DNA from 3 places in the Rhizobium sp. CB3171 genome. Region 2 is predicted to be linked to each of the others. Evidence: riboswitches for the same ligand, from Rfam matches in the RefSeq annotation. Region 2 holds a riboswitch; each other region holds the start of a gene.
What was found. A riboswitch is a leader RNA that binds a small molecule or an ion and turns the genes downstream of it on or off. The one in region 2 is predicted to bind thiamine pyrophosphate.
Positions count from the first base shown of each region.

Region 1: another riboswitch for thiamine pyrophosphate. It lies ahead of thiC (phosphomethylpyrimidine synthase ThiC); the one in region 2 lies ahead of QA648_RS26005 (hydroxyethylthiazole kinase).
Region 3: another riboswitch for thiamine pyrophosphate. It lies ahead of thiB (thiamine ABC transporter substrate binding subunit); the one in region 2 lies ahead of QA648_RS26005 (hydroxyethylthiazole kinase).

Region 1 is NZ_CP121653.1:2,147,589-2,155,044, reverse strand. It holds gene thiO (glycine oxidase ThiO) at 1-150, opposite strand, end outside; gene thiC (phosphomethylpyrimidine synthase ThiC) at 152-1,978, opposite strand; TPP riboswitch at 2,071-2,203, opposite strand; gene QA648_RS29110 (FadR/GntR family transcriptional regulator) at 2,403-3,155, shown strand; gene denD (D-erythronate dehydrogenase) at 3,185-4,168, shown strand; gene QA648_RS29100 (SDR family oxidoreductase) at 4,170-4,946, shown strand; gene ugpC (sn-glycerol-3-phosphate ABC transporter ATP-binding protein UgpC) at 5,047-6,114, shown strand; gene QA648_RS29090 (ABC transporter substrate-binding protein) at 6,268-7,456, shown strand, end outside.
Region 2 is NZ_CP121653.1:1,436,324-1,443,779, reverse strand. It holds gene QA648_RS26025 (transporter substrate-binding domain-containing protein) at 1-429, opposite strand, end outside; gene QA648_RS26020 (hypothetical protein) at 453-1,715, opposite strand; gene QA648_RS26015 (hypothetical protein) at 1,708-2,397, opposite strand; gene thiD (bifunctional hydroxymethylpyrimidine kinase/phosphomethylpyrimidine kinase) at 2,660-3,460, opposite strand; partial or broken gene QA648_RS26005 (hydroxyethylthiazole kinase) at 3,547-3,630, opposite strand; TPP riboswitch at 3,683-3,779, opposite strand; gene QA648_RS26000 (DHA2 family efflux MFS transporter permease subunit) at 3,865-5,343, opposite strand; gene QA648_RS25995 (DUF1127 domain-containing protein) at 5,764-5,910, shown strand; gene QA648_RS25990 (hypothetical protein) at 6,560-7,456, shown strand, end outside.
Region 3 is NZ_CP121652.1:3,341,371-3,348,826, reverse strand. It holds gene thiP (thiamine/thiamine pyrophosphate ABC transporter permease ThiP) at 1-1,190, opposite strand, end outside; gene thiB (thiamine ABC transporter substrate binding subunit) at 1,198-2,226, opposite strand; TPP riboswitch at 2,277-2,394, opposite strand; gene QA648_RS16280 (MDR family MFS transporter) at 2,465-4,000, opposite strand; gene QA648_RS16275 (MarR family winged helix-turn-helix transcriptional regulator) at 4,215-4,742, shown strand; gene QA648_RS16270 (thiamine diphosphokinase) at 4,815-5,468, shown strand; gene QA648_RS16265 (ABC-F family ATP-binding cassette domain-containing protein) at 5,471-7,300, shown strand.

The DNA of each region.
Region 1 (7,456 bases), 710 kb from region 2:
CCAAGGCGCGAGCATGCCGCCGGCGAGCCAGGAAGCAGCGCGAGCGAAGTTTGGGTGCGGGTCGAAAACGATCACTTTCGCACCACGGGCGTGCAATTCGCGTGCGACCGTGAGGCCGGCGACGCCGGCCCCCTTCACAAGGACACGCATGTCAGTCTGCCTTATGGGCTGGGGTGTCGATCGGCATATAGAGATCGCCGCCCTCACGGTATTTCGCCGCCATCGCGTCCAGCCCCTCCTTCTGCGCTTCGGCGCGGATATCGTGCGAAATCCGCATGGAGCAGAATTTCGGGCCGCACATCGAGCAGAAATGCGCAACCTTGTGGGCTTCCTTTGGCAAGGTTTCGTCATGGAAGCTGCGGGCGGTGTCAGGATCGAGCGACAGGTTGAACTGGTCTTCCCAACGGAACTCGAAGCGGGCGCGCGACAATGCATCGTCGCGCACCTGCGCGGCCGGGTGCCCCTTGGCAAGGTCGGCAGCATGGGCGGCGATCTTGTAGGTGATGACACCTGTTTTGACGTCATTGCGATCGGGCAGGCCGAGATGTTCCTTCGGGGTGACGTAGCAGAGCATGGCCGTGCCGAACCAGCCAATCATGGCAGCGCCGATGCCCGAGGTGATATGATCGTAGCCCGGCGCGATATCGGTCGTCAGCGGCCCGAGCGTATAGAAAGGCGCCTCGCCACAAACGGCGAGCTGCTTGTCCATGTTTTCCTTGATCTTGTGCATCGGCACGTGACCGGGGCCCTCGATCATCACCTGGCAATCCTTCGCCCAGGCGATCTTCGTTAGCTCGCCGAGCGTTTCGAGTTCGGCAAATTGCGCCGCGTCGTTGGCATCGGCGATCGAGCCGGGGCGCAGGCCGTCGCCGAGCGAGAAGGAGACGTCATAGGCGCGGCAGATATCGCAGATTTCCTCGAAATGTTCGTAGAGGAAGCTCTCGCGATGATGGTGAAGACACCACTTGGCCATGATCGAGCCGCCGCGCGAGACGATGCCGGTCACGCGATTGACGGTGAGTGGGATGTAATGCAGCCGTACGCCGGCATGGATAGTGAAATAATCGACGCCCTGTTCGGCCTGCTCGATCAGCGTATCGCGATAGATTTCCCAGGTGAGGTCTTCGGCGATGCCGCCGACCTTTTCCAGCGCCTGATACAGCGGCACCGTGCCGATCGGCAGCGGCGAATTGCGGATGATCCATTCTCGGATATTGTGGATGTTGCGGCCGGTCGAAAGGTCCATGACGGTATCGGCGCCCCATCGGGCAGCCCAGACCATCTTCTCGACTTCCTCCGCCATCGATGACGTGACGGCGGAGTTGCCGATATTGGCGTTGATCTTCACCAGAAAATTCCGGCCGATGATCATCGGTTCGCTTTCGGGGTGATTGATGTTGGCCGGGATGATCGCCCTGCCGGCGGCGACTTCCTGGCGGACGAATTCCGGTGTGACATGATCCGGAATATGAGCGCCGAAGCTCTCGCCGTCGCGAATCAGTGCTTCGGCGTTGGCCTTGCGGCCGAGGTTTTCGCGAATGGCGATGAACTCCATCTCCGGCGTAATGATACCGGCCCGTGCATAGGCGAGCTGGGTGACGGCTTTACCATCCCTGGCACGTAGCGGCCGGCGTCGCCCTGGGAATTCCGGCGTGAGCCGTTCGCCGCTGACAAAGCCGTTGTCCTCGGGGCGGACATGGCGGCCCACATAGGATTCGACATCGCCGCGGGCGAGCACCCAGTCACGGCGCAGTTGGGGCAGGCCCTGCTCGATGCGGATCTCGGCGCCCTCTATCGTGTAGGGACCGGAGGAATCATAGACGACGACAGGCGGCTCGCCTGCGGTCGGATGGACGCTGATCTCGCGCATCGGTACGCGGATATCGCTATGGATATCTCCAGAAATATGGATCTTCCGCGATGCCGGCATCGGGCCAGTCGTGACGGTCGGGGTAAGATTCTTTGCGGCAATGGTCATGGTTTGAGGCTCCAAATTGCAGTTGGAGACCCAGTCAATCAGCCGGAATGATGGAAAGACGCCGGCACGGATTCCACGCATGAATCCAAAGCCTTCGAGCGCTTGCACCGTCCCTACGCCAGTATGAACTGGATCAGGTTCAACGGGTCACTGCGCCCACAATCGGCAAAGCCGTATTGTTCAGCAGTATCTCAGCCCCTTGCCGGGACCCCCCTGGTGAATGTCGGTGATCGTAAAGGGCCGCTGCTAATGATGTCAAGCTCGCTCTCGTTGCGGCTCAGACGTCGAGCGATATCTCTGTCCCGAGCCTGGCTGATGAAAGATGTCCCTATTGGCGGTTACAGGAGGAAATTGGCTTGACTGATTTGCTCAACCATTCTTAATAAACTGATCTGCTGGACCAACCAGTGGACCGGAGGGTGTGATGGACGAAAGTCCGATCTTAACCGAGGTGCCGAATATCGCGCGTGGTCTCGCCCGCCGGACGGCGCGTGACGTTATCGCTCAGAAGCTGATGGTCCTGATAGCAACCAACATGTTGCGGCCGGGCGACGAGTTGCCGGGCGAGCGCGAACTGGCAAGCGTTCTCCATGTCAGCCGCGAAACGGTGCGCGGCGCCATCCAGACCCTGGCCGCGCAGGGTATCATCGCGGTTTCGCATGGCAGCCGCAGCCGCATTTGCAAGGTCGACCTCAGCCACATCACGGTGACGATCGCCTCTCCCAACGCAATCGACAGCTACGATCTGGAGTCGGTTCACGCGGCCCGTCTCCATGTCGAGCTCAAGGTCGTCGGGGATGCTGCCGAACGGATCGACGATGCGACGCTGGCAAAGTTGCAGGCTCTTCTGGAGGCGCAGCGGCTTGGCGGAGACGATGTGATGCGTTTCCTCATTTGCGACCGCGAATTCCACGTTGCGATCTATCGCGCCGGTGGAAACCCGCTGCTCGCCGACTTTGTCACTGACCTATACACCTACATGATGAATTACCGCCGCAACGCCATGTCCAAGCCGGGCGCTATCGAAGCGAGCTACGACGATCATCTATCGATCTACGAGGCTCTCGCACGGCATGACCGCGATGCCGTCGTCGACGCGTTCCGGCATCATCTGACGCGTATTTACGAAACGACCAAGGTTCTGCTGGCGACCGGCAATACCGGCAATACGGTTTGAGCCGCTGAGCATGAGGAGATCTGGCTGATATGCATGTGATGGTTATCGGGGCGGCTGGCATGATCGGCCGCAAGCTGGTGGAGAAGATTGGTCTGCAGGCAGATGTGCTTGGCCGCGGGATCGACAGGTTGACGCTTGTCGACGTTGTTCCGCCGCCGGTTCCGGCCGCGCTTGTATCCGTTTCCACGGCGATGACGGCCGATCTTTCTGATCCCGCGAGTGCCACCAAGCTTTCCGGCTTGCGGCCGGATATGATCTTTCATCTGGCGGCGATCGTATCCGGCGAGGCCGAGGCGGATTTCGATAAGGGCTACCACACCAATCTCGATGGCACGCGCTCGCTCTTCGAGGCCATCCGGCACGAGGGGCTGAAGGAGCCCTATAACCCCCGCGTCATCTTTGCCTCGTCGATCGCTGTTTTCGGCCAACCCTTTCCGGAGAAGATCGGCGATGATTTCTTCACGACCCCCCTGACGAGCTACGGTACGCAGAAGGCGATCTGCGAACTGCTGCTTGCCGATTATTCGAGGCGCGGCATCTTCGACGGCATCGGCATTCGCCTTCCGACAATCTGCATCCGCCCCGGCAAGCCCAACAAGGCCGCCTCCGGCTTCTTCTCGAACATTCTGCGCGAGCCTCTTGTCAATCAGGAAGCCGTGCTGCCGGTGGACGAGAATGTCCGACACTGGTTTGCCAGCCCACGCTCCGCGGTCGGCTTCTTCATCCATGCCGCACGCATCGACAGCAGCGAGATCGGACCGCGCCGAAATCTCACCATGCCCGGGCTGTCCGCACTTGTCGGCGAGGAGATCGAGGCTCTGCGCCGCGTCGCCGGCGAAAAGGCTGTCAAACTCATCCGCCGTGAGATCGACCCCACAATCCGCTCGATTGTTTCCGGATGGGCGACGGATTTCGATGCGCGGCGGGCAACGGCGCTCGGCTTCAGGGCGGAAACCAATTTCGATGAGATCATAAGGATCCACATCGATGATGAACTTGGAGGGAAAATCTGAGATGGCGCAGCCCGCAATCGCACCAAAAACCCAGATCGCCCTTGTCACCGGCGGAGGTACCGGCATCGGCCGCAGCATCGCCAAAGCGCTGAGCGCTGAAGGTTATACCGTTGTCCTCACCGGGCGCCGTCATGATGTGCTGGAAAAGGCAGCCAGCGAACTCGCCGCCGAGACTGGCGGCACGATGCGGGCGATTGTCTGCGATATCGGGGCTCCTGAACAGGTCGCTGACCTCTTCGGCAAGATCAAATCCGAATTCGGCCGGCTCGATCTTCTCGTCAACAATGCCGGCAGCGGTGCGCCTGCGATACCGCTCGAAGAGCTCACCTTCGACCAGTGGAACGGCGTGGTCGCGGCCAACCTCACCGGCGCGTTTCTTTGCACGCAGCAGGCTTTCAAACTGATGAAGTCGCAGGTGCCTCACGGCGGCCGCATCATCAACAACGGGTCGATTTCGGCGACAACGCCCCGGCCAAATTCCGCCCCCTATACCGCGACCAAGCATGCGATCACCGGCCTTACGAAATCGACCGCGCTCGACGGACGCCCATTCGATATCGCTTGCGGCCAGATCGATATCGGCAATGCCGCAACGGACATGACCGCGAGGATGAGTTCCGGTGTGCTGCAGGCGAACGGAGAAATTGCCACCGAACCGACGATTTCCGCCGAGCATGTCGCTCGCGCGGTCGTCTACATGGCAAGCCTTCCGCTGGAGGCAAACGTCCTGACCATGACCGTGATGGCGACAAAGATGCCGCTCGTCGGAAGGGGATAGGACGTCGAAATTGAATTGGTTGGCGTTCTGGCGGTGAATGTCTCGGAGGAGGAGATGACCGGCAGGGCCAAGGAAGTGACAAGTTCTGGGAGGGACTTTTATGGCAGGTGTCGAGTTTGTCGATGTCAGGAAATCATTCGGGGCGTTCCCGGTTATCAAGGGCGTGAATATCGAGATTGCCGACGGGGAGTTCGTGATCCTGGTCGGACCGTCGGGATGCGGAAAATCCACGCTTCTGAGAATGCTTGCCGGCCTCGAGAACATTTCCGCCGGCGAGATCCGTATCGGCAATCGTGCCGTCAACGGTGTAGCGCCGGGTGACCGCGACATAGCCATGGTCTTTCAGAATTATGCGCTCTATCCGCATATGTCGGTGGCGCAGAACATGGCTTTCTCGCTGATGCTTAAGCGCGCGCCGAAAGCCGACATGGATATGCGTGTCAAGAAGGCTGCGGAAATCCTGGGCCTTACCAAACTTCTCGACCGCTATCCCCGCCAGCTTTCCGGCGGCCAGCGCCAGCGTGTCGCCATGGGCCGGGCGATCGTGCGCGATCCGCAGGTCTTCCTTTTCGACGAACCGCTTTCTAACCTCGATGCCAAGCTCCGGGTCGCCATGCGCGCGGAGATCAAGGAGCTTCATCAACGTCTCGGCACCACGACCGTTTACGTCACGCATGATCAGATCGAGGCCATGACGATGGCCGATAAGATCGTCGTCATGCATGACGGCGTCGTCGAGCAGGTGGGAAAGCCGCTGGATCTCTACGACACGCCTGCCAATCTTTTCGTCGCGGGCTTCATCGGTTCGCCGGCGATGAACATGATCAAAGGCCGCCTCGATGCGGAGAATGGCAGCCGGTTCATCGCGTCGGACGGAACTGTCCTGCCGGTGGCAAATCCGCCCGCTGGCGCAAAGGGCCGGGATCTCGTCTATGGGCTGCGTCCGGAATACATCGCGCTCGACGCCAACGGTCTGCCGGCGGAAATCATCGTGATCGAGCCGACCGGGTATGAAACGCAGATGACCGTCAGGTTTGGCGGCAGTGATGTCAACTGCATCTTCCGGGAACGGATCAATGCCCGACCCGGCGATACGCTGCGCGTTTCCATCGACGCGCCGCATGTCCATCTATTCGACGCCGAAAGCGGTCGGAGATTGACGATCTGATACCGCTTCGGCGGGAAGCAGGAAAAAGAGGAGTTTTCCTGCTCGCCCGTCGGTGCGGAAATATCCGGCAAGGTCGGAGGTGATGGTCGTCGTCCACCACACGGGAAGGTGGGCGCCGGGGGGATTTGCTCCCGTTTTCAAAGGAGGAGTATCATGACATTCAAGAGACGTGACTTTCTTGCCGCATCCGCGGCCGCGGCCGGCATCGCTGGCCTTGCGCCGCTCGGCATTCGCCCATCTTTCGCCCAGACCGAACCCAGCTACACGCCCGAAAAGGGCGCAAGTCTCAGGCTTCTTCGTTGGACACCCTTCGTCAAGGGCGACGAGGATGCCTGGCTTGCCAATACCAAGAAGTTCACGGAGGCAACGGGCGTCGAGGTTCGTGTCGACAAAGAAAGCTGGGAAGACATCCGACCGAAGGCCGCTGTCGCCGCCAATGTCGGTTCCGGTCCCGACATGGTGATGTGCTGGTTCGACGATGCTCATCAGTATCCTGACAAACTCGTCGACCTGACCGAACTCGGCAACTATCTCGGCAATAAATACGGCGGCTGGTATGACGGCGTGCGCGGTTACGCAACCCGCGGCGACAAGTTCATCGCCATGCCGTTGACGGCGATCGGCAATGCCGTCGTTTATCGCGACAGCTACGTAAAGGCGGCGGGCTTCAGCGAATTCCCCAAGGATACCGCGGGGTTCCTGGAGCTTTGCAAGGCAATGAAGGCGAAAGGCACGCCGGCCGGCTTCCCGCACGGCAAGGCCGTCGGCGATGGCAACAATTATGCCCATTGGCTGCTTTGGAGCCATGGCGGCAAGATGGTGGACGAAGGCGGCAAGGTGACTATCAACAGCCCTGAAACGCTGGCGGCCATCCACTATGCGATGGATCTCTATGCGACCTTCATTCCCGGTACGGAAAGCTGGCAGGACATCAACAACAACCGCGCCTTCCTTGCCGGGCAGGTATCGCTGATCGCAAACGGCGTATCGGTCTATTATGCGGCGAAGAAGGACCCGAAGCTCGCCGAGATCGCCGCCGATATCAGAACCACAAACTTCCCGATCGGCCCGGTCGGCAAGAGCGTCGAGCTGCACCAAACAAGCTCGTTGGTTCTGTTCAGCCATACCAAATATCCGGAAGCCGCCAAGGCCTATATCAAGTTCATGATGGAAGGCGATCAGATGAACGCCTGGATCCAAGGGTCGAGCGCCTATTGCTGCCAACCCTTGAAGGCCTTTGCCAACAACCCCGTCTGGACTGCCGATCCGGTCCACGCACCCTATGCCCGCGCCTCGGAAACGCTGCGCCCGAACGGCTATGCCGGTCCTCTGGGCTATGCTT
Region 2 (7,456 bases):
GAAACGCGAATCGTTTATCGGGGAAATAGTGTTGTTCGTGGTGGCGTCTTTGCCTGCAACGGTGGCCGCACCTGCTGAAGCTTCTTTTTCACGCGCCTCGTCAATGTCGTAGATGCCGATGTCATTGAAGGTCAATTCGCCTGGCTTTGCGTCCAGTATCATCTCGGCGAGGGCGGCATCACATATTCGCACCATGTAGCCCGTATAACCGGCTCGCTCCAACGGACCGCGTGCCGCATCGGATGCCTTCTCGCCGGGCAGGCTCGACCTATAAGAAAATGGCCGGGCATCGCTTCGGACCCCGATGCAAAGCTGCGTCTTCTCGTTGCATGTCGTGACTGGCGGTTGCTGGGGAGGCTCGGCTTCCGCGACCCCTCCCGCAATAAAGGCAAAACACGCAAAAAGCGAACTGAGCAGTGCAGTATTCATTGATCGCCCCCTTAGTTCAGTTTCTATTTCGCGTCGTCGTCTCCAGCCTCCGTAATCTCAAGCATAACGGCAAATGTCAGAAGAAATAGAAATGGAACGAAGCAAAAAATAAACGTGTCTCTCGTTTGTTGAGAGAACAAAGCGGCTTTTGGTGCTGAGGGAAGTGCAGATCCATAGGTCAGGAAAATCGCAAGCCACATATATCCCGCATATACTGCAGAGAAAATAATACTGATTAATACTGTCCAAAAAACACTGAGATGTCTGTGCTTATCCATAATAACGAGGGCCGCGAATGAGAGGATCAACCCGGCCCCAAAATGAAGGGCAAAAAATTCTCCCGATTGTTCGAATAAAAAGATGATTTGCGTTTGTGTCAGATGAAAATTTACGGCCCATGCCAACTTAGCAAAGTTGACCGCAGCCGACGCAAAAACTGCGATAAGCCCCGACAGCAAGGACATGCCAAGCAGCGTTAGGAACGGAAATTGATAGAATTTCCAGTCCGTTCGCCATGATTGTTGCTCGATGCGCACCTCGCGCGCGACGAGCACAAAGAAAACGCTCAAGAGAACCAGAAGTCCCGAATGAAGAGTATCCCAGGCTGTCGTTTCGATGAAAATGGGCCGTTGCGTAAGATTATATCGGCGAATGGCTTCCTTCGTCTTGCAATCGGCGTCAGTTGGGGAACAAACAGGTTGGGCGATGGTATCCTTAGTATTTAATTTATCATTGTTCGCGCCTGCATTGTTGTTTGCTCTCACTTGATTAGCAATTTCGTTCTCTAAGACGCGTGTTTGTTCGCTATACACGCCCGAATCACTTTGCACTTTCCAGTCACGCCACTGGTTGTAAATGAGAAAAGTCGCGATCGCGCCAAGGACCAAGCCAACCATCATGCTGATCGCGAACGAGTTTTGTTCGGCGTTATATTTTTCCTGGATTCGCTTTATGGTTTTTTCCATCGGGCTCAGAGGTCTTGTTTCTTCTTTCCTTTGAGACTTCTGACCGAGTTTCGGAGGGCGCCTGCGGAGCAAGCCGCTTTGGCTGAAGACAGACCGGTTATTGCGCACAAATAAGACGGCGAACACTGCCATCGTATTCGATCGCGCGATCGCCGCTTCGCGCTGGAGATTCGAAAGCGCGTCCCATATTTCATGTATATCGGGCTTTGCGGCTCCGTCTTCGCCGCCGGATTGAAGCTTCTTTTGTAAAGCAGCTATGAGGTCATGCAAGGCGGTGAGCTGCCCATCGAGTTTGTTCGACAGTGCTTCCAGCTCAGACATTTGATATAAGCGGGAAGTACAGCATTCGATTATTCGCGTTTGTAGCGACCGAGAGATAGTCAATCGTGGCCAACGATGACTCAATCTCCGCTATTTTCCTGCTTAAACCGATACTACTCTTGATTGATTCAGTCGCGTCGCGAAAACTTGTGACCAACAATCCCGGTTGATCTCTTAGGAACTCCTCATAGTCCACGCTGCGTAGACTCTCTATGACCCTGTAGACGCCCCGGGGGATGCCGGCCATCCGATGAGCAAGACTTCTCATCGTCGCTTCGATGGGTTTGACAGCGCCAATCGACAGGAATGAAATTAAGAGGGCAGAAACGAAGATGGGTTTGCCGTAGCTCGTCGCAGACAGTACCGACGGGTCACTTGCGGGCAACAGGACGTTGTCGGTTGCACCGATTTCGCTTCTGGCCTTGCTCGCGCTCAATAACAGGTCATACACCTCTGCCGACCCCAAGACCACGGCGTAGACGATAAGGTATAAGGCAGCATAGAAGGTGAAACCGGCGATAATCTCGCCGGTCGTGCAGAGGTTCCTGACCTCGACTTCTTTGAGAATCGGGTGCAGCGAGAATGGATGGTCGCCGGTTTGCGAGTTGAAATTCCGAAATGCCTCGATCAGCAGCGTCACCGCTCCGGCTGCAATGGCGCCCGCGTAGATCAAATCGTTCATCGCCAGGCGTCCGAGGTCTATCTCTCAGGGGCAGTTTTGAGCTGATGAATTGCAGGGACCAGCGGCCATTGCTCGGTTCTCGTCAACGACGACAAAACCAGCAATTCCAAAAGCGAGGACACTCATCATCAATAAGAACTTGATCATGTGTTCACTCTTTTAATGGTGGTGATTTTTAATTATATCGCACTTAAAACTTGCGTCAACTGCGTGGCAAAGGACGTATGTTCGCCTGTTAGTCGACATATGTCGCCGTTCAGCTTTATGGCCAAAGCTCGTAGAAGTGCTGGACCGGCCCATGACCGGTGCCGACGGTGAGCGTTTGGGCCGCCGCAACCGCGCCCGCAAGATAATGCTTGGCGGTGGCAACAGCTTCCGTCAGTGTCGAACCCTTTGCAATCTCCGCCGCCAAGGCGCTGGACAGCGTGCAGCCGGTTCCATGCGTATTCTTGGTTGGCATGCGACCGGCTTCGAACCAGGTCAGCCCCTCCGGGCTTGCGAGAACATCAGGGCTTTCATTGCCGGCAAGATGCCCGCCCTTGACCAGAACGGCCAGCGGGCCGAGCTTTGCTAAGCTTTCTGCCTGCCGCGCCATCGTCTCGCGATTTTCGGCAACGGGTTCGTGCAGAAGCGCCGCCGCTTCCGGCAGATTGGGCGTCAGCAGCGTGGCCAGGGGAAGAAGCTGGTTGGTCAGGACGTCGACGGCATCCGCGGCAAGCAGCGCTGCACCGCCCTTGGCGATCATGACGGGGTCCAGCACGATCGGCACGCCTCGATGGGGAGCGAGCGCATCGGCAACGGCTTCGGCGATTGCCGCATTGGCAATCATGCCGATCTTGACGGCATCGACGCGTATATCGGCAAAGATCGCCTTGATCTGATCGGCGACGAACTGCGGAGGAACGGGGTGAACGCCGGAAACGCCTTGCGTGTTCTGGGCCGTCAACGCGGTCAGCGCCGCCATGCCGTAGATGCCGCGTGCCGAAAATGTCTTCAGGTCGGCTTGAATGCCGGCGCCGCCGGAGGGGTCGGAGCCGGCGATGGAGAGGACGTTTCGGATCATGGGCGTGCCTTTCTGATCCAGCCGGTAGACAACGCACCGGAGATTGCGGCGAATTCGCCGACCTCCGTTTCGGCAAACGCCGTCGCGACCAAGTTGGTGATGCATTGCACCAGTGGAGGGTTTGTCCGCATGGCCGTCAGCAGCGCGCCGGGAGTGGTTTTATCTTGCATATCGCCCCTTTCGGGCGGGGCGAGACGCGAAGGGGACAACGACAAGAGCACGCCGAGACCCCGAGCGACTCCCTCCGCCAGCATTATCTGGTTCAGGTTCAAAGGGTGCTTCTCAGCCCATCACGCGACGGGCGCCCCTGTCTCTCATCACCGTCTTTTTCGCAGAGAAAGACCGCCCTGTCACCAGCAAATCGCAGTATCGAGATGACCGAGCTTCCGCAGCGTTGAATGTCTCTAGTGGTGGTGGCCCGCCTCCGGCCCGTGTTTTGGCTTTCTGATGAACAAGGCCGCCGCGATCGCTCCCAGCGAGATGATCGCCCCACAGAGAAATGCCGCCTTAATGCCGCCGGTCGTTGCCGTAAGGATACTGGCGCCGCTGGCGGAGAGGCTGGTGGACCGGAGCGTCATGATCGCGACAAACAGCGCGGTGCCGGCGGCTCCGGCGACTTGCTGGGTCGCACCGAGCATGGCGCTGCCATGCGAATAGAGGTTTGGCGGTAGCGATCCCAGGCTGACGGTGAATAGCGGCGTGAACATCAGCGCAAGACCGATGCTGAGCACGATATGGGCGATCAGCAGCATCCAAAACGGCGTATCCTGCTGAATGAAAACCAGTCCGCCCATCACCATGCTGAGCATGATGGCTCCCGGAATGATCAACGGCGCAGGACCATGTTTGTCGAACAGGCGCCCGACGGTCGGCGCGCAAAGGCCCATGATCAGCCCGCCGGGCAGCAACAGCAGTCCGGTTTGCAGCGTCGACAATCCCAGCACGTTTTGCAGATAGATGGGCAGCAAGATGAAGACGCCGAACATCGACATCATCAGAATGGCCATCATGGCAGCAGCGATCGTGAAGGTTTTTGTGGTCAAGGTGCGCAGATCGAGCAGCGCTCTATCCTGTTTCTGCAAATGCAACTGACGCAGTACGAAAACCGCGATGACGACAGCGCCGGTCAGGAGCGGAATCCATGGCGACACCACCGGCGCGCGAAGTGCTGCGTCGCCGAGCCCGCTGAGGCCGTAGACGAAACCGCCGAAACCGATGGCTGAGAGGATGATCGAAAAGATATCGATCGGCGCGGTGGTTGGAACCGTCACGTTCTTCATCCGCAAGGCGCCAAGCGTCAATGCGCCCAACGCGATCGGCAAGACCAGGAGGAACAGCCAGCGCCATTCGAGCGCCGAAAGGATGAGGCCGGAAATGGTGGGCCCGATGGCCGGCGCCACGGAAATGACGACCGAGATATTACCCATGGTCCTGCCGCGGGAGTCCGGCGGCACCAAGGTCATCACTGTCGTCATCAGCAGTGGCATCATGATCGCCGTGCCCGAGGCTTGCACGATCCGCCCGAGAACAAGCGCCGCGAAACCCGGCGCCAGCGCCGAGATCAGCGTACCGGCGCTGAAGAGCGACATGGCGAGAATGAATACTGGCCGGGTGTTGAGCCGTTGCAGCAGGTATCCGGTGATCGGGATGACGACGGCCATGGTCAGCATGAAGGCCGTGGTCAACCACTGAGCGGCACTCGCGGTGATATCGAGATCCGCCATCAGATGGGGGAGCGCAACACCCATGATGGTTTCGTTGAGAATGACGACAAAAGCCGACACCAGCAGCAGGGCTATAACGAGTTTGTTGCGGGCACTATGGTCTTCCACGGTGGGAATATCCTGTTCCACATCGGCAAAAGTCTGGCTTTCGGTCGTCATGGTGCTGCCTTGAGTTTGAATTCAGAAGGGCAATCGAATTGCCTGGAACGGTGAACCGCTTGGCGCTTTCCCGATTATGACGAACGGCCGCGTGAGATTACGACACGTGCAGCGAATTATTTTTGCGCCATTGATTGTCTGAGCAACGCGCGCCTGCAATTCTTGCCGGTTGCTCACCGGCAAGAATGCTAATGGGCTGACAAAGGTCAACCCTAAAGATGTTTCGGTTGGCCTGGTCCGGAGAGAGAATTTGAAGTGACAGAATGGGCCGCCTTCAGACCCATGCGCTACTTGCATGGGTGCAGTGAAGCCTTGGCGCTGCAATAACCGAGGGTGCCGTATTATATACCTCTCATCGAAGCAAAGGGGAGCGCCACGGACGGCAGCTCGGCTTCGAATGCCCGAAGAAAGGGGATCATCATGAACGTAGCACGCTCTTTCAACAACTGGCGGAAGTATCGTCAAACGGTCGCCGAACTGGGCCGTATGTCCACGCGCGAACTGGATGACCTCGGTATCGGCCGCGGCGACATCCGCAACATCGCTCGTGGCGCGGTTGCTCGCTAACGGCTCATAAACGCCATAACTTCGACTTTTCGTCAGCGCCTGCTTCCTCCCGAGCGGGCGCTTTTGTTTTGCGCACGCTGTCGGCGGTTTCCCGCATTTTCAATGTAAGTCGATGCTAATGGAGCATCCCGCTTTTCGCATAACGCATGCCTGCCCTGCAAAGAAATGCCTATGAACTGAGCAAATCTGCGATATGATCTTGGTTATCGAAGCGATGCACCTCCTCCCGCATCCCTTCGTGATGTAGGCGCCCTTATCCTCCTCCCAAGGTCGTCTGCGGGAACAGTAGCACTCCTCCTCCCAGCTACTGTTCGGTTCTTTTCGAAAGCCTGCCGCACCTCCTCCCGCGGCAGGCTTTTTCGTTTGGAGCTTCGGCAACAGCAGGGAGAGTTGATCGATTCTCGATGTTGTCATGAGGCTCAATGAGCTTTTCGCCGTAGAGGGGCCGCGCCTGCGCTTGCCGGATGACCCATTCGTGCGGAAAATATCGAGCAATCGTTGGTGCCGCCATCTGCGTCCCATCGGCAAGTCAGCTTCGCTCCATCTTATTTGTCCTAATGTTCCGTGCCCGAAATCATCCTGCGGGCCTCGTGCAGATCGCGGCGCTTGACGCGTTTCGATCTCAGGACTGTGAGAGGAATGTTTCCGCATGCTGAAGACCTTTGACGACTACGCCCCCGGCCTTGCCCCGAACGGCAAAATGGCTGAGACCGCAGGCGCGCCGTTAAAGCCGTCCGGCAAGGACAAGGATGCGCTTCTCACCTGCCTGATTTCCGGTGGGGACGAGAGATTGGAGTGCGACGCTGCAACCGGTCTCAACATGTATGGTTACGGGCCATCGCCCCGGCCGCAGGATCTGGCCTTCGGCTCCTCGACGGCATCGACCATTTCCGCACCGGCTTTCGCGGCGGTCGGCGCTTATTATGCTGATCTTTTGCGGGAGATGGAAACGCGGGCTGCGACCGACATCTACGCGCGGGATATCGCGCGGATGCGGACGAAACTGCTGCATCTGCTTGGCCTCGATCAAGGCTCAGGGCCTTCGCGGGTGGATGCCGTCATGGCGACGTCAGGCACCGATATCCATCTTTTCGCTGCGGAGCTGCTGGCGCGCCAGGACGATCGGACCTTGATGACCATCACGCTGATGGGCAACGAGACCGGGAGCGGGGTGATGACTGCCGCAGCCGGGCGTCACTTCATGAGCCGCGTCAGCAGCAATAGGCCCGTCGCCAAGGGTGAGGAACTAAGCCCGGGACATGCCACGCGAAATACGACGGTCGCGGTGCGCAATCCGGATGGCACGTTGCGGAGCGAAGAAGAGATAGAATTGGAATTGAGGGGGTTGATCGAGCTTGCCCGCGCGGCAGAACTCAGATGCCTTTTGGTCGTCACGGATGTTTCCAAGACCAGCCTGCTGGCGCCAGGCCTCGAAACGGTCTTTCGCCTGAAAGCGCGCTTCGGCGCTATGCTCGATATCATGATCGATGCCTGCCAGTTTCGCGTCTCCGGGGCAACGATCCGTGCCTATCTGGCCCATGATTTC
Region 3 (7,456 bases), on a different replicon from region 2:
AACCATCCGGTCGCCAGCACGATCGGCGGCACCAGCAAGACGAGGGAGGACGTGCCGCTCAAGGCGAAGGCGAGGGCGCCCAGGCCCGGCGCTTTCCGGCGTTCGGCCGCTATCGCCGCGCGGGCGCGGATGATGGCGAAGGAGATGAGGACCGCCAAAATGCCGGCGGCAAGCGCGATTGTGAGGCTGGTCAAGGCCGCCTGCAGGAAGATCGCCTGGCTGACGAGCCTCAGAAGATCTGCCTTGAGGCCGGTGACGACCACCGAGGCGAGCGGCAGGCCGATGAATAGGGTGGCGAGCAGGAGCAGCGTGCTGTCGGCCAGTTTGGCGGCGGGCACTGTTCCATCGATGCGCCGCACGGCGCGGCCTGCCGTCAGCCCGTGATCGTCCGGCGCTGGAAGCAAGGCCATGGCGCCGAGAATGGCGGCGGTCACCACGATTTGCAGAAGGGACAGGGCTACGGCGCGGCCGGGATCGAAATCAAAGCGCAATGCTTGATAGATCGCCACCTCGAGCGTGGTCGCGGCCGGGCCGCCACCGAGGATCAGCACCAGCGTGAAGCTGGTGGCACAGAGCATGAAGATCAGGCCGGCGATGCCGGGAATGAGGCCGCGCAGCACCGGCCATTCGATGAAACGAAAGACGGAGGCGGGGCGCATGCCGAGGCCACCGGCCATTAGCCAATATTCCGCCGGCACGCGTTCCAGCCCGGCGAGCATCAGGCGGGCGGCGAGCGGCAGGTTGAAGAAGACGTGCGCCAGCAGGATGCCCGTCAGCCCGTAGATGCTGACCGGCTGCGCCAGGCCGAGCCCCGTCAATAGCTGGTTGAGAACGCCCTGACGCCCCCATATGCCGAGCAGGCCCAGCGCGCCGATCAGCACCGGCAGGCCCATGGGAACGGCCATCAGGCGGATGAGCCAGAGCCGGCCGGGAAAGCGAGGCTGCCGCGCCAGCGCGCGGGCGACCGGAATGGCGAGGGCGACAGAAAGTAGGGTGGACAGCGTTGCCTGCAGCAGGGTGAAGCGCAGCACGCGCAGAAGATAGGGATCGGTGAGCGGATTGCCGTCGGCGGATTCGATGCCGGCGGCAAGCAGGGTGACGATGGCAAGGCCGATGAAAAACACGATACCGGCGAGGCTGAAGGCCCCGCCGGCGATGGCATGTCTTTTCTCCGGCGCCGTCAGCAGCATCTCGGCATCAATTGGTGCTGGTGGCGGCCAGCCATTCGTCGATCCAGGCCTTGCGGTTCTTTTCGACCACATCGGGGCTCATCAGGAAGGTCTTTGACGGGACGACCAGCTTGCTGAAGGCATCTGGCAGCGGCTCGGACGTCGCCGAGACCGGCATCATCCAGTTATTGGTCGGGATGGTGTCCTGAAAGCCGGGCGAAACCATGAACTTCAGGAAGTCGCGGGCAAGCTCCTTGTTCGCCGACGACTTGATCGGGCCGGCAACTTCGATCTGGATGTAGTGGCCCTCGGAGAAGGCGGCCGCCTGATAGCGGTCGGTCTTGTCTACGACCATATGATAGGCCGGCGACGTCGTATAGGAGAGCACCATCGGTGCCTCGCCCTTGGTGAAGAGGTCATAGGCTTCCGACCAGCCGGGGGTGACGGTCAGGATGCGGCCCTTGAGCTTCGTCCAGGCATCGGCCGCCTTGTCGCCATAGACCGACTTGACCCAGAGCAGCAGGCCGAGGCCCGGCGTCGAGGTGCGGGGGTCCTCGATGACGATCTTCTGCGACGGATCGCCCTCGACCAGATCCTTCAGGCTCTTTGGCGGATTCTTGACCACCTGCGTATCGTAGACGACGGCGAAATGGCCGTAGTCATAGGGGACGAAGACGTCGTCTTTGAAATCGCCCGGAACCTTCAGGCCTGATGTGTCGATGCCACTGGCGTCGAACAGGCCAGTGTCCTTGGCCTCGTCGACGAGGTTGGTGTCGAGGCCGAGAACGACGTCCGCTTTCGTGCCCGTGCCTTCCAGCTTCAGCCTAGAAAGCAGCGCCACGCCGTCGGTGACGCTGACGTAATTGACCGTGCAGCCGCAGGTCTTCTCGAAGGCGGCCTTGACCTTGGCGCCCGGACCCCAGTCGGCGGTGAAGCTTTCATAGGTGTAGATGGTGAGCGTCTTGTCGGCGGCTTCGGCGCCCGGGGCGGCGAAAAGCGTTGCGCCGGCGGCGAGAGCCAAGCCGGTAAACAGTGACAATAGCGATCGGTTGGGCATGACAGCGCCTCCTCGTTGGTTTCGTTTTGAACGGGAAAAGGGCGCCATGATTTTGTCACGCGTCTAATCCCTCCGCCGGTGTTAGCCGGATCAGGTTCCGCGGGTTGGCCGGTGAAAGCCTCTCAGCCAGATGTCTTCGAAAGACATAAGGCACCCCGTTAGAGCGTTGGCAGGTTTATTCCTGTGACGAAGCGATGACAAGGGGAATGATTCCCCTGTCGATTGCAGTACGTTCGTTTTACTCGGCCGCGTGCGCAGCCGCCTGGCTGTCGAGCTTCTTGGCGGCGCCGGGCAATTGCACGTTCTTCAATGAGATCGCCGTCAGCAGGCCGAGGAAACAGATGGCGGCGGCCGTCATGAACAGTGGGCTGAAGGCGCTCGCATAGGTATTGGCAACGCTTTCGCGCGTGGCGTCCGGCAGGGCCGCCATCATCTTCGGCGTCAGTTCCTCGATATTGGCGACACCGGGGATGGAAACGCCGATATTGCCGAGCTTGGCGGCGATGATGGCGCCGTAGATGGAAATGGCGATCGAGGCGCCGCCCATGCGCGAGAGCGTCACGGCGCCGGTGGCGGCACCGACGTCGCGGCTGGCTGCGGCATTCTGCACGCCAATGACCGGGACTTGTTGTGCCAGGCCGATGCCGATGCCATGCAGCAGCATCAGGGCGCCGATGAAGACGATCGGCGTGCCGGCGTGAACATGCGCCAGCGTGGCGAAGGCGATGGTGCTGCAGGCGGCGCTGGCGATGGCGAAGGGCTTGTAGCGGCCCTTCATCGAGATCAGCCGGCCGGCCGAAAGCGAACCGCAGACGATGCCGCCGGTCAACAGGATGAACAGCAGGCCCGCCATGGATGGCGACAGGCCGGTCGTCGTCTGCAGGAAGAGCGCGAAATAATTGACCATGCCGATTGCCACCGCGCCGCTGGTGACCGAGCTGATCAGCAGCAGGCCGAAGGTCGGGTTGCGGAACAGTGTCATCGGCACGATCGGCTCCGGCGCGCGACGTTCGACGAAAACCCAGGCCAGCGCACAGAGCGCGCCGAAGGCGGTGATCCCGAGGCATTGCGGCGAAAGCAATGAGCCGAAGAGCTCCGTGCCGTCAGCGGCAAGCACGATGCTGGTGGTCGTCAGCGCAAGGAGGAGCGCGCCGGCATAGTCGATCTTCGGCTTGCGGGCGGGTTTGCGGTACGGCAGCATGAAGGCGAGGCCGGCCAGAACGATAAAGCCGATCGGCAGGTTGACGAGGAAGATCGAGCGCCAGCCGAAGAGGTCGCTCATCGTGCCGCCGAGAACGGGGCCGATGGCGCCGGAAGCCATCAGCACCAGGCTGGAATAGCTCTGATAACGGGCGCGTTCCCGCGGTTCGAAGAGATCGGCGTTGACGGAGAAGATCGAGACCAGAATGCCGCCGCCGCCAAGGCCCTGCAGCACGCGGGCGGCGATCAGCGTATTCATCGATATTGCAAGGCCGCAGACCGCCGAACCGACGGTGAAGATCGCGATCGCGGTCATCATCACATATTTGCGGCCGAAAAGGTCACCGAGCTTGCCGTAAACGGGCATCGAGGCGGAAAGGGCCAGCAGATAGGCCGAGCCGATCCAGCCGAAGCGTTCCAAGTGCCCGAATTCTCCGACGATGGTCGGCAACGCCGTCGATACGATCTGGTTGTCGAGGGTTGCCATGAACATGGCGGTCATCAGGAAAAAGAAGAGAATCAGCCGGCGGCGATGATCCGCCACGAGTGGCGCGGGCGTGGTCTGCATATCCATGGAACGAGAAATCCGAGCTTGCCCGAAACGCTATGCGCTCGACCGAACGCATGGGAACGCCCCGGTTCCTGAATGCGGAACATGGCGTTTTCGGACAGGTCTTCGAAAGCGAATGTTCCGGAACAATATATGTGCTATCAGCATATAACTGTCAATGGCAAGTGAATGCTGTTTGCATATTTTAATTCCTATCCGTCTCTGATATGTTGGAATGATGACATCAGCGACGAACACACGAGAAGTTGAAGCCTCACCGCTGCCCGAAGATGAAAACCGGTTGCGCATCGGGCAGGTGATGACCCGCATGCGCCTGATGACCGGCCGCCGCATGATCGGTCGGCTTGCCATCCAGAACGTTGCGCCGGGCCTGGAGCTTTCGCATCTCGACGTTATCGATGCCGTAAGGCGCGCGGAAGAGGCCGGCGAAGTCACGGTCGGGACCATCGCCGACATCCTGCGCATCGATCCATCGCGGGCAAGCCGCATCGTCGCTGATATGGTCGCCCGCGGCGTTCTGCGCCGCAAAGCCTCGCAGGCGGATGCGCGCCGCATCGTGGTCGTGCTGACCGCGCTGGGCCAAAGGCTGCTCGCCGAAATCCAGGCGCAGAAATTTTCGGTCATCGAGAGCATCATTGCCGACTGGTCGACCGAGGACATCGAGACTTTCTCGCTGCTGTTCGATCGGTTCGTCAGCGGTTACGAGCAGGTTTTCCAGGCGCGCATCAAGGAAACAGACGGCTGAACGGCTGACACCGCCGTTCTTGCCAACAGCGCTCTTCCCTTAGGACGCGTCTTTGCGCTATGGGCTTGGCACATGAGCCAATCCACCACCTTCACTATCCTTCTTGGCGGCGAGCTTCGCCTGACGGACCGGCTGCGCGCGGCGGTCGCGGGCAGCCGTTTCATTGCGGCAGATGGCGGCATGCGCCATGCCGTGGCGCTCAATGCGACGCCCGAGCTCTGGGTCGGCGATTTCGACTCGACGCCGGCGGATCTGCACGGTGCATTTCCGGATGTGCCCAAGCAGCCCTATCCGGAGGCAAAGGCAGCGACGGATGGCGAGATTGCCGTATCGGAAGCGATCAATCGCGGTGCGAAGCGGTTGATCCTCGCCGGCGCCATGGGTGGGGAACGTTCGGATCATGCGATCCAGCATCTGCTCAATGGCGTTCAGCTCGCCGAAAAAGGTTTCGACGTGCTGCTGACCTCGGGCGATGAAGAGGCCGTGCCGCTGCTGCCGGGCGACTTGGAACTGGCGCTGCCGGCCGGCTCGCTGTTTTCCATTCTGGGCTTCAGCGACTTGAAGGGTCTCTTCATTCACAACGCCCGCTATCCCCTGCGCGATTTCCATCTGCCCTTCGGCGCGTCGCGCACCATTTCCAATGTGGCTGAAGGTACTGTGCGCCTTTCGCTCGGCAGCGGCAGGGCGATCGTCCTTGCCCGCCCCTATGATCTCAGCGGAGTCTGATCTTGGCCCCTCCCATTCTGAAACTCGACGACATCTTTCTGAGCTTCGGCGGCGCGCCACTCTTGGCCGGCGCCGGGCTGCAGGTCGAGCCGGGCGATAAGATCTGCCTTGTCGGCCGTAATGGCTCCGGCAAGTCGACCCTACTCAAGATCGCCGCCGGCCTCGTCGAGGCGCAGTCCGGCGAAGTGTTCCGTCATCCGTCGTCGACAGTGCGCTATCTCGAACAGGCGCCGGACTTTGCCGATTACAAGACGGTGGCCGCCTATGCCGAAGCCGGGCTCGGACCGGGCGACGACCCTTATCGCGTCACCTACCTGCTCTCCCATCTTGGCCTGACCGGCGAGGAGGATCCGAAAAACCTCTCGGGCGGCGAGGCGCGCCGTGCCGCTCTGGCCCGCGTTCTTGCGCCGGAACCGGATATCCTGCTGCTCGACGAGCCGACCAACCATTTGGATCTGCCGACCATCGAATGGCTGGAAGGCGAGCTACAGAAGAGCCGCAGCGCCCTGGTGCTGATCTCGCACGACCGGCGTTTCCTGGAAAAGGTTTCGACTGCGACCGTCTGGCTTGATCGCGGCACGTCGCGGCGGCTCGATCGCGGCTTTGCGTTTTTCGAAGCCTGGCGCGACCAGGTGCTGGAAGCCGAGGAGCTGGAACAGCACAAGCTCGGCAAGGCGATCGAGCGCGAGGAGCATTGGCTGCGCTACGGCGTGACCGCGCGGCGCAAGCGCAATATGCGCCGCCTCGGCGAGCTGCAGGACATGCGCGCCCGCCATCGCGGCCACAAGGGGCCGCAGGGCACGGTGCAGGCAGCGGCTGCCGACGCGCAGGAAAGCGGCAAGCTGGTGATCGAGGCGGACAAGATCACCAAGACCTATGACGAGCGCGTTATCGTCGCGCCGTTTTCGATTCGGGTGCATCGAGGCGACTGTATCGGTCTCGTCGGTCCGAACGGTGCCGGCAAGACGACGCTCCTGAAGATGCTGACCGGCCAATTGGCGCCGGACAGCGGGACCGTCAAGCTCGGCACCAATCTGGAGATCGCCACCCTCGACCAGAAGCGCGAAGACCTCAATCCGGAGGATACGCTCGCCAACTACCTGACGGACGGCCGCGGTGAAAACCTGCTGGTCAATGGCGAGCAGCGGCATGTCACCGGCTATATGAAGGAGTTCCTGTTCCAGCCGGAACAGGCGCGTACGCCAATCAAGAATCTTTCCGGCGGCGAGCGTGCCCGGCTGATACTGGCGCGTATCCTGTCGCAGCCGACCAATCTCCTGATCCTCGACGAACCGACCAACGATCTCGACATCGAGACGCTGGACCTCTTGCAGGAGATCGTCGCCGGCTTCAACGGCACCGTTATCCTCGTCAGCCACGACCGTGATTTCCTCGATCGGACCGTGACCTCAACCATCGCACCTGCCAATCCCGAAGAGCCGGACGGCCGCTGGATCGAATATGCCGGCGGCTATTCCGATATGCTCGCCCAGCGCAAGGGCGCAATCGAGGAGCGCAAGCGAGCCGAAAAGGCAGCCGAGAAGCCGAAAGCAGCAGAGACGCAGGCAGCCACCGCTGAAGCTTCGAAGGGTAAGGGCAAGCTCTCCTACAAGCAGAAATTCGCCCTGGAAAATCTGCCGAAGGAAATGGCGAAGGCCGAGGCTGACATCGCTGCCCGCGAAAAGAAAATGGCCGATCCCAACCTCTTCGCCAAGGATCCGGCAAGCTTCAACCGCCTTGCGGCCGAGATGGAAAAGCTGCGCGACAGCCTGACGAAAATGGAAGAGGAATGGCTGGAGCTCGAGATGCTGCGGGAAGAGCTGGAGGGCTGAGGCGCGGTTCAAACCGTGTCATCAACCTTTCATAGCCATCGGTATATTAAAGAAAACAGATGGTTGCAGCCGGTGCTATTCCCTGTTGTCGAATTCGATAAACTGTTTATACATTGTGTTGAAAGTACCAGACTAGAGCATCCTGCTTTCAGGTAA